One region of the Micromonospora sp. II genome, then DNA from elsewhere that is predicted to be linked to it. Evidence: riboswitches for the same ligand, from Rfam matches in the RefSeq annotation. Region 1 holds a riboswitch; the other holds the start of a gene.
What was found. Region 1 has a riboswitch for cyclic di-AMP ahead of A8711_RS20960 (NlpC/P60 family protein). Riboswitches for the same ligand answer to the same signal wherever they lie in the genome.
Positions count from the first base shown of each region.

Region 2: linked by a shared signal. The riboswitch ahead of A8711_RS15645 (transglycosylase family protein) and the one ahead of A8711_RS20960 (NlpC/P60 family protein) in region 1 are both predicted to bind cyclic di-AMP.

Region 1 covers NZ_LYXF01000037.1:1,319-4,521, forward strand. Annotated here, with positions in the region: gene A8711_RS20955 (N-acetylmuramoyl-L-alanine amidase) at 1-1,558, opposite strand, end outside; cyclic di-AMP (ydaO/yuaA leader) riboswitch at 1,797-1,934, shown strand; gene A8711_RS20960 (NlpC/P60 family protein) at 1,948-2,979, shown strand; gene dcd (dCTP deaminase) at 3,044-3,203, opposite strand, start outside.
Region 2 covers NZ_LYXF01000024.1:869,147-872,349, forward strand. Annotated here, with positions in the region: gene A8711_RS15640 (LLM class flavin-dependent oxidoreductase) at 28-1,590, opposite strand; cyclic di-AMP (ydaO/yuaA leader) riboswitch at 1,763-1,908, shown strand; gene A8711_RS15645 (transglycosylase family protein) at 1,907-2,551, shown strand; gene A8711_RS15650 (YbaB/EbfC family nucleoid-associated protein) at 2,735-3,184, shown strand.

The DNA of each region.
Region 1 (3,203 bases):
ACATGGTGTCCGGCGTGCCGTCCGGGCGCAGCCCGAGGTCGTTGACGAGCGGGGCGTCCGGGCTCGGCGCGGTCCGCAGGATCACCGCGGAGGAGCCGCGCGAGGGGCACGGCTGCGCCGGCGGGGTGGGCGTCGGGACGCCCGGCGGCTGCTGGTTGCAGCCGGTGAACGCGGGCCGGTTGGTGGCGAAGTCCGGGTCGATGGTGACCAGGCCGGTCTTCGCCGTGCCGGTGCCGCGGAACGGCGCCTTCATCAGGTCGAAGTAGTGCGACCAGTCCCAGTAGGGCCCCGGGTCCCAGTGCATGCCGCCCACGTTGGCGGCGGTGATGCCGGGCACGTTGTCGTGGCCGATGATGTGCTGCCGGTCCATCGGGATGCCGAACTTCAGCGCCAGGTGGCGGACCAGCTTGGCGGAGGTGCGGTACATCGCCTCGGTGTACCAGGTGCCCTGGCCGGCGAAGCCCTCGTGCTCCAGGCCGATGGACTTGGCGTTGACGTACCAGTTGCCGGCGTGCCAGCCCACGTCCTTGGTCTTGATGTGCTGGGCGATGTAGCCGTCCACCGAGCGCAGCGTGTAGTGCCAGCCCAGGTAGTCGGCCCGCTTCACCAGGTCGACGCTCGGGCCGAAGTAGCCCTCGGTGTCGTGGATGACGATGTACTCGATCTTCTGCTGCTTCGGCCGGTCAGCCAGGTCGTGGTTGCCGTAGTCGCCCGGGTCGTCGCTGAGCTGCTCGTAGGGCGCGGGAATCCACTCGCAGGCCAGCCGGACCGGGCACTCCAGTCCGTCCGGCCGCTGCGCGGTGCGCAGGCCGAGGCGGGCCAGCCGGGAGCGGTCCGGCTTCGCGGCGGTGGCGGCGAGCGTGACCCGCTGGCCGTCGTCGGTGGTCCGGGTGGCGCCCTGGCCGAGCTGGTCGTACACCTCGTCGGCGAAGGCCGCCGCCGCGTCGGCGGTGTCCGCGCCGGAGTAGCGGGCCACCGCGGCGTACCAGGCCGCCGGGTCGGTGCCGGCGCCGACCGGCCCGCCCAGAGCCTTCTGGTACGACGACAGCAGCGCCGCGCCGCCGCGGATGTTCGCGGCCGGGTCGGTGCGCAGCGTCCCCGCGTCCAGCCCGGTGAGCGCGGCGGCCGCGTCGAGCGTCTGGAGCGAGGCGCTCGGCAGCGGCGTCTCCCGCGTCGGCGCGGCGGCGGTGGCCGGGTCGAGCTTCAGCGGCCGGGAGTCGTCGCCGCGCGGGTCCTCGTCCTCGTCGACGTGGGCGCTGCCCGGCGTGGCGAGGATGTGCGCGGCGTCGGTCAGGTGCATCGGGCCGTAGCCGCCGCTGGTGCTGGGCTGACCCGGGTGGGTGTCCCAGCGGGACTCCAGATAGGAGACACCGAGCAGCACGTTCTGGGGCACGCCGTACTCGGCCGCGGCGGCGGCGTATTGTTGTTGCCGGTCGCTCGCGGGCGCGGACGTGTCCGGCGCGGCGGTAACCGGGCCGGTGGTCGCCAGCGCGGTGGCCGTGGCCACGGCGGCGGCGAGCAGTATCCGTCTGCCCGACGGCGGGGCGGAGAGGTGCATCGAACCTCCTGGACAGGGATGGGGGTCACTGCGTTTCCACCCTCACTCCGCACACCCGCGACGGTCAATACCTTTCCAGTAAGTAATCAGTCGTGAAAGAAAACTTCACCTCCGTGCGCGGTGTGGCGCTGGATCGCGTACGGAGTGTCACGGCGCTGGAAGTTGCGGATCGATAACGGTGGTCCCTACTCTGGTGAATCGTCGGCCGCACGTCTCACCGTCCAACCCGGTCGGTGACGGTCCGACACCGCCGAGTCGCCTCCGGGCGAGCCGGGGAACCAGGTACCTGGGGTGAATCCGCAGCGCTGCTGCGGTAGGGCGGCTCCCTTCCCGCCCGAATCCGTCAGCTAACCCGGTAGGCGGTACGGAAGAAGGAGTACGGACGCCCGGTGGCACTCCATGCCCCGCGGCCGTCGTCGAACCGGTCGGTCGACCGGTCCAGCGCCGCGCCGCGTTCCCGCTGGTCCCGCTTCACCACCGCCCTCGCCGCACTGGTCGGCACCGCCGTCGTACTGACCGGCGGCGCCACTGCGGCACACGCCGAACCCTCGGTCGCCGAGATCGAGGCCCAGATCGACCGCGACTGGAACAAGCTCGAACCGGTCATCGAGCAGGTCAACGACGTACGCGAGCAGCTCGCCGCGCGGCGCAAGCAGGCCGACGCGCTCGGCCGGCAGATCGCACCCCTGCAAGCCCGGGTGGACGCCGCGCTCGGCCAGGTCGGCGGCCTCGCCGCCGACGCCTACAAGGCCGACAGCCTCTCCACGGTCAACGCGCTGCTCGGCAGCCGCTCACCCGGTGACCTGGTCGACGGCCTGGAGCTGCTCGACCGCTTCGCGCACCGCCAGCACGAGCAGGTGCGCTCGGTCGCCGCGCTGCGCGACGAGCTGGCGGCGAAGAAGAAGCCGCTGGACGAGATGATCGCCGGCCTGGCGCGCACCGAGGCCCAGCTCGCGGCGAAGAAGAAGCAGATCGACGCCGAGATCGCCAAGCTGGAGAAGCTGCGGCTCAAGGTGTACGGCAAGGGCGGCGGCGGCCCGCTGCGCCCGGCGCCCTGCCCGGCCGGCTATCCCGGCGGCCCGGCCGGAGCGGCGGTGAAGTTCGCCTGCGCCCAGATCGGCAAGATCTACGTCTGGGGCGCCGCCGGCCCGGACCACTTCGACTGCTCGGGCCTCACCATGGCGGCCTGGGCCAAGGGCGGCGTCTCACTGCCGCACAGCGCACGCCAGCAGCACGGCGTGACGAAGCGCATCAGCCGGGCCGAGCTGCGCGCCGGCGACCTCGTCTTCTACTACAGCGACCTGCACCACGTGGCGATGTACGTGGGCGACGGCTGGGTGGTGCACGCCTCCCAGTCCGGCAAGCCCATCACGATGAAGCGGGTCGACGACGGCGACATCAACAGCTACGGCCGCGTGTAAGGAAGGGCCCCCTCTTAACGCCTCCGGTAGAGGAGGGGGCCCTTCTTAACAACTGCGGGCGGCGTCAGCGCGTCGGCCAGGTGCGCCAGCTCTGCCAGGACCGGCTCGGCGTCGGGCCGCGCTGCCCCTGGTAACGCGAGCCGTAGACGGCCGAGCCGTACGGGTGCTCGGCCGGCGAGGAGAGCCGGAAGATGCAGAGCTGGCCGATCTTCATGCCGGGCCAG
Region 2 (3,203 bases), on a different contig from region 1:
GACTTAGGAAATCAAAAGTCAGCTACCTCACAGCTGGCCGGGGAAGAAGCCGTGCCGGGCCAGCGGCTCGACGATCTGGTGCTCCTCGTACGACAGGTGCGACAACAGCGTGTCGGTGAGCAGGTCCACCGCCTCCTGGAGCTGCGTGAAGTCGCCGGGCCGGTGGACCAGTTCCACGAGCGCCCGGTCGACGCTCTCCACCACCCCGTGGATCACCACGTGTTCCTCCTCGAGGCGGTCGAGCACGGCCGCCAGCCCGGCCTCGGAGCGGCGCAGGTGCGGGAAGATCGAGGCGTCCTCCAGCCCGTGGTGCTGGGTGACCATGGTGCAGTAGGCCGCGCAGTACGCCCCGAGCGTCCAGTTGTTCTGCCGCATGGTCATCTCGTTGAGCGCCGCCCGCGCCCGGCCCGGCGAGACGGCGCCCCGCTTGACCTGTTCCAGCAGGTCGCGCACCTGGGCCAGCTCCTGGCGCAGGTGGTCGTGCACGTCCACCAGGTGCTGCCCGGCGGCCTGCCCCCGGGGTGGGTAGACCTGGCCGGCCGGAGGCAGCGGGGCGGTCGGCCGGGTCGACTCGTCCCAGGGGCGGCGCGCGCTCAGACGTACCCCCGGGTCGGGGGTGGGGGTGACCGCCAGCGTGGCCGCGCCGCCGGTGGCGGCCGTGTCGTCGGCGACCGCGCGGGCCCCGCTGCCGGGCGCGGTGCGCTCGGCGGCGACGAGTTCGCGGACCGCCGGCGCGACCTCCTGGGCGAAGATCTGGATCGCGCGCGGCTCGTCGCTGCCGAGGATGAACGTGGTGACGCCGTGCTCCAGCGTGAGCCCGGCCAGCTCCTCCACCCACTGCTCCGGCGGGCCGGCCAGGAAGCCGGCCGACGAGCGCGCGAACGTGCCGGTCACGTTGAGCATGCGGCGGATCTCGGCCGGGTCGCGCCCGGCAGCCTGCGCGCCCTCGTCCACGAGCGCGTTCAGGGCGGGCAGCTCGTCGGGGCCCTTGGGCAGGTAGGACAGGGAGGGCAGCCAGCCGTCCGCGGCGCGGCCGACCAGGCGCAGCATGCGCGGCTTGTACGCGCCGACCCAGATGCCCACCCGATGCGCGGGCGCCGGGCCGCGCTTGGCGCCGACCACCCGGTAGTGCTCGCCGTCGACGCGGATCATGCCGCGGCGGTCGGTGTCCCAGACCTCGCGGATCACCCGGATCGCCTCGTCCAGGGCCTCGACCGCCGCGCCGGGGGACAGGCGCCGCCCGCCCGTCGCCTCGATCGCGTCCCAGAACGCGCCCGCGCCGAGTCCCATCTCGACCCGGCCGCCGGTGAGCAGGTCCAGGCTGGCCACGCTGCGGGCCAGCACCACCGGCTGGCGCAGCGGCAGGTTGAGCACGTTGCCGGCCAGGTGGATGCGCTCGGTGACGGCGGCCACGTAGGACATCAGCGTCCAGGTGTCCAGGAAGCCCGGCTGGTACGGGTGGTCCTGGAACGTGACCAGGTCCAGCCCGACCTGTTCGCAGAGCGTGGCCAGCGCCACCACCTGGTCGGGCTGCCCGGCGGCGGGCGTGATGAAGCCGCCGAAGGTCAGCTCGTGTCCGTGATCGGTCATCCGTCCCGCCCCTCCCGTGATCTTGCTCGGCCCTGCCACGGTAGCTCCACAGGTGGTAGCCCGGCCGGGTGAACACCATCACAAGAAGTGGACGATCGTCGCAAACCGTCCTTAGCGTCGGTTTCGTTCGCATTCGCGGGCACCGCGGGCCGGAAACGCCAAATCCCGCCGCCGGCCCCGGTAACCGAACCTCGTGCGGGAGCGGGGGAACCACACGTTCCACGGTGCATCGTCACCTCGGGGTGAAGCCGCCACCGGCGGCCGGGCTCCTCGGCCCGAACCCGACAGCTCACCTCGTCGGCGTGGAGGAATCCACATGGCAACTGCATACTCGGCCCGAAGCCGCCGTACCGCTCTCGGTGCGGTGGTGACCGGCGCCGCCGTCGGCGTCGCGACCCTGTTCGGCCCGGCCGCACCGGCCAGCGCGGGCGTCAACTGGGACGCGGTCGCGCGCTGCGAGTCCGGCGGCAACTGGAAGATCAACACCGGCAACGGCTACTACGGCGGGCTCCAGTTCTCCCGCGCCACCTGGAACGGCTACGGCGGCCAGAAGTACGCCGCCCGCGCCGACCTGGCCAGCCGGTCCGAGCAGATCGCCGTCGCGGAGAAGGTGTTGCGCGGCCAGGGCATCGGCGCGTGGCCGGTCTGCGGCAAGAAGGGCGGCTCGGCGAACGCCGCGGCGACCCGGTCCGAGCGGGCGGCCCCGAAGAAGGCCACCTCGAAGAAGTCCGCCCCGAAGCGGGCCGCCACGCGCAAGACCGCGCCGGAGCGGGCCGCGACGACTGCGGCGCCGCAGCCGTCGGCCGGGACGTACGTGGTCCGGCGCGGGGACACGCTGTCGGAGATCGCCGTGGCGCAGCGCGTCGACGGCGGCTGGCGTGCCCTGCACGAGCGCAACCGGGCAGTGGTCGGCGACGACCCCGGCCTGATCTTCCCCGGTCAGCGGCTGCGTCTGCGCTGATCTGGTCCGGACGCCCGGCCGGTTCGACCCGGCCGGGCGTCCGGCCGCCCGCGACACGCCGCGCCGCCGGTGTCCGGCCTGCTCGCGGCGCCGGACGCCACCCGTGACGGCCGCTGACCGCGATTCGTCGGAGCCGGTTGCTAGGGTCACGATGATCGGCTCAGACGTGAAGAAAGCGCGGAAATGACCAACGATCCGTTCTCGGCGGCCGCGAGCATCGACGAACTGCTGACCCGCACGCAGCAGGCGCTCACCGCGATGCGCTCCCGGGCCTCGGAGCACGCCGACGGCGAGCCGGGCGACCTGCTGCGCGCCGAGGGCACCGCAGCCGACGGCCGGGTCCGCGCGGTCGCCGTTCAGGGTGGCCGGCTGGATTCCGTGACGATCGACCCGGACTTGGCCGGCGAGCCCCTCGACGTCCTGTGCGGACATGTCACCGCCGCCGCCAACGCCGCGCTGTCCGAGCTGGACGCCCGGGTCAGCGCGTCGGCGCGGGCCGACGCCGACGCGCTCGCCGCCCGGCTCGGCAGCATGGGTGACCAGGCCGAGCTGTTCGGTCGCGCGATGCACGAGGCGGCCGCGCGGATCCACCGCGACCGCGGCACGGCGTCCCAGGCCGGGCGTCCGGCCTGACCCGACCGCACGCGGTCCG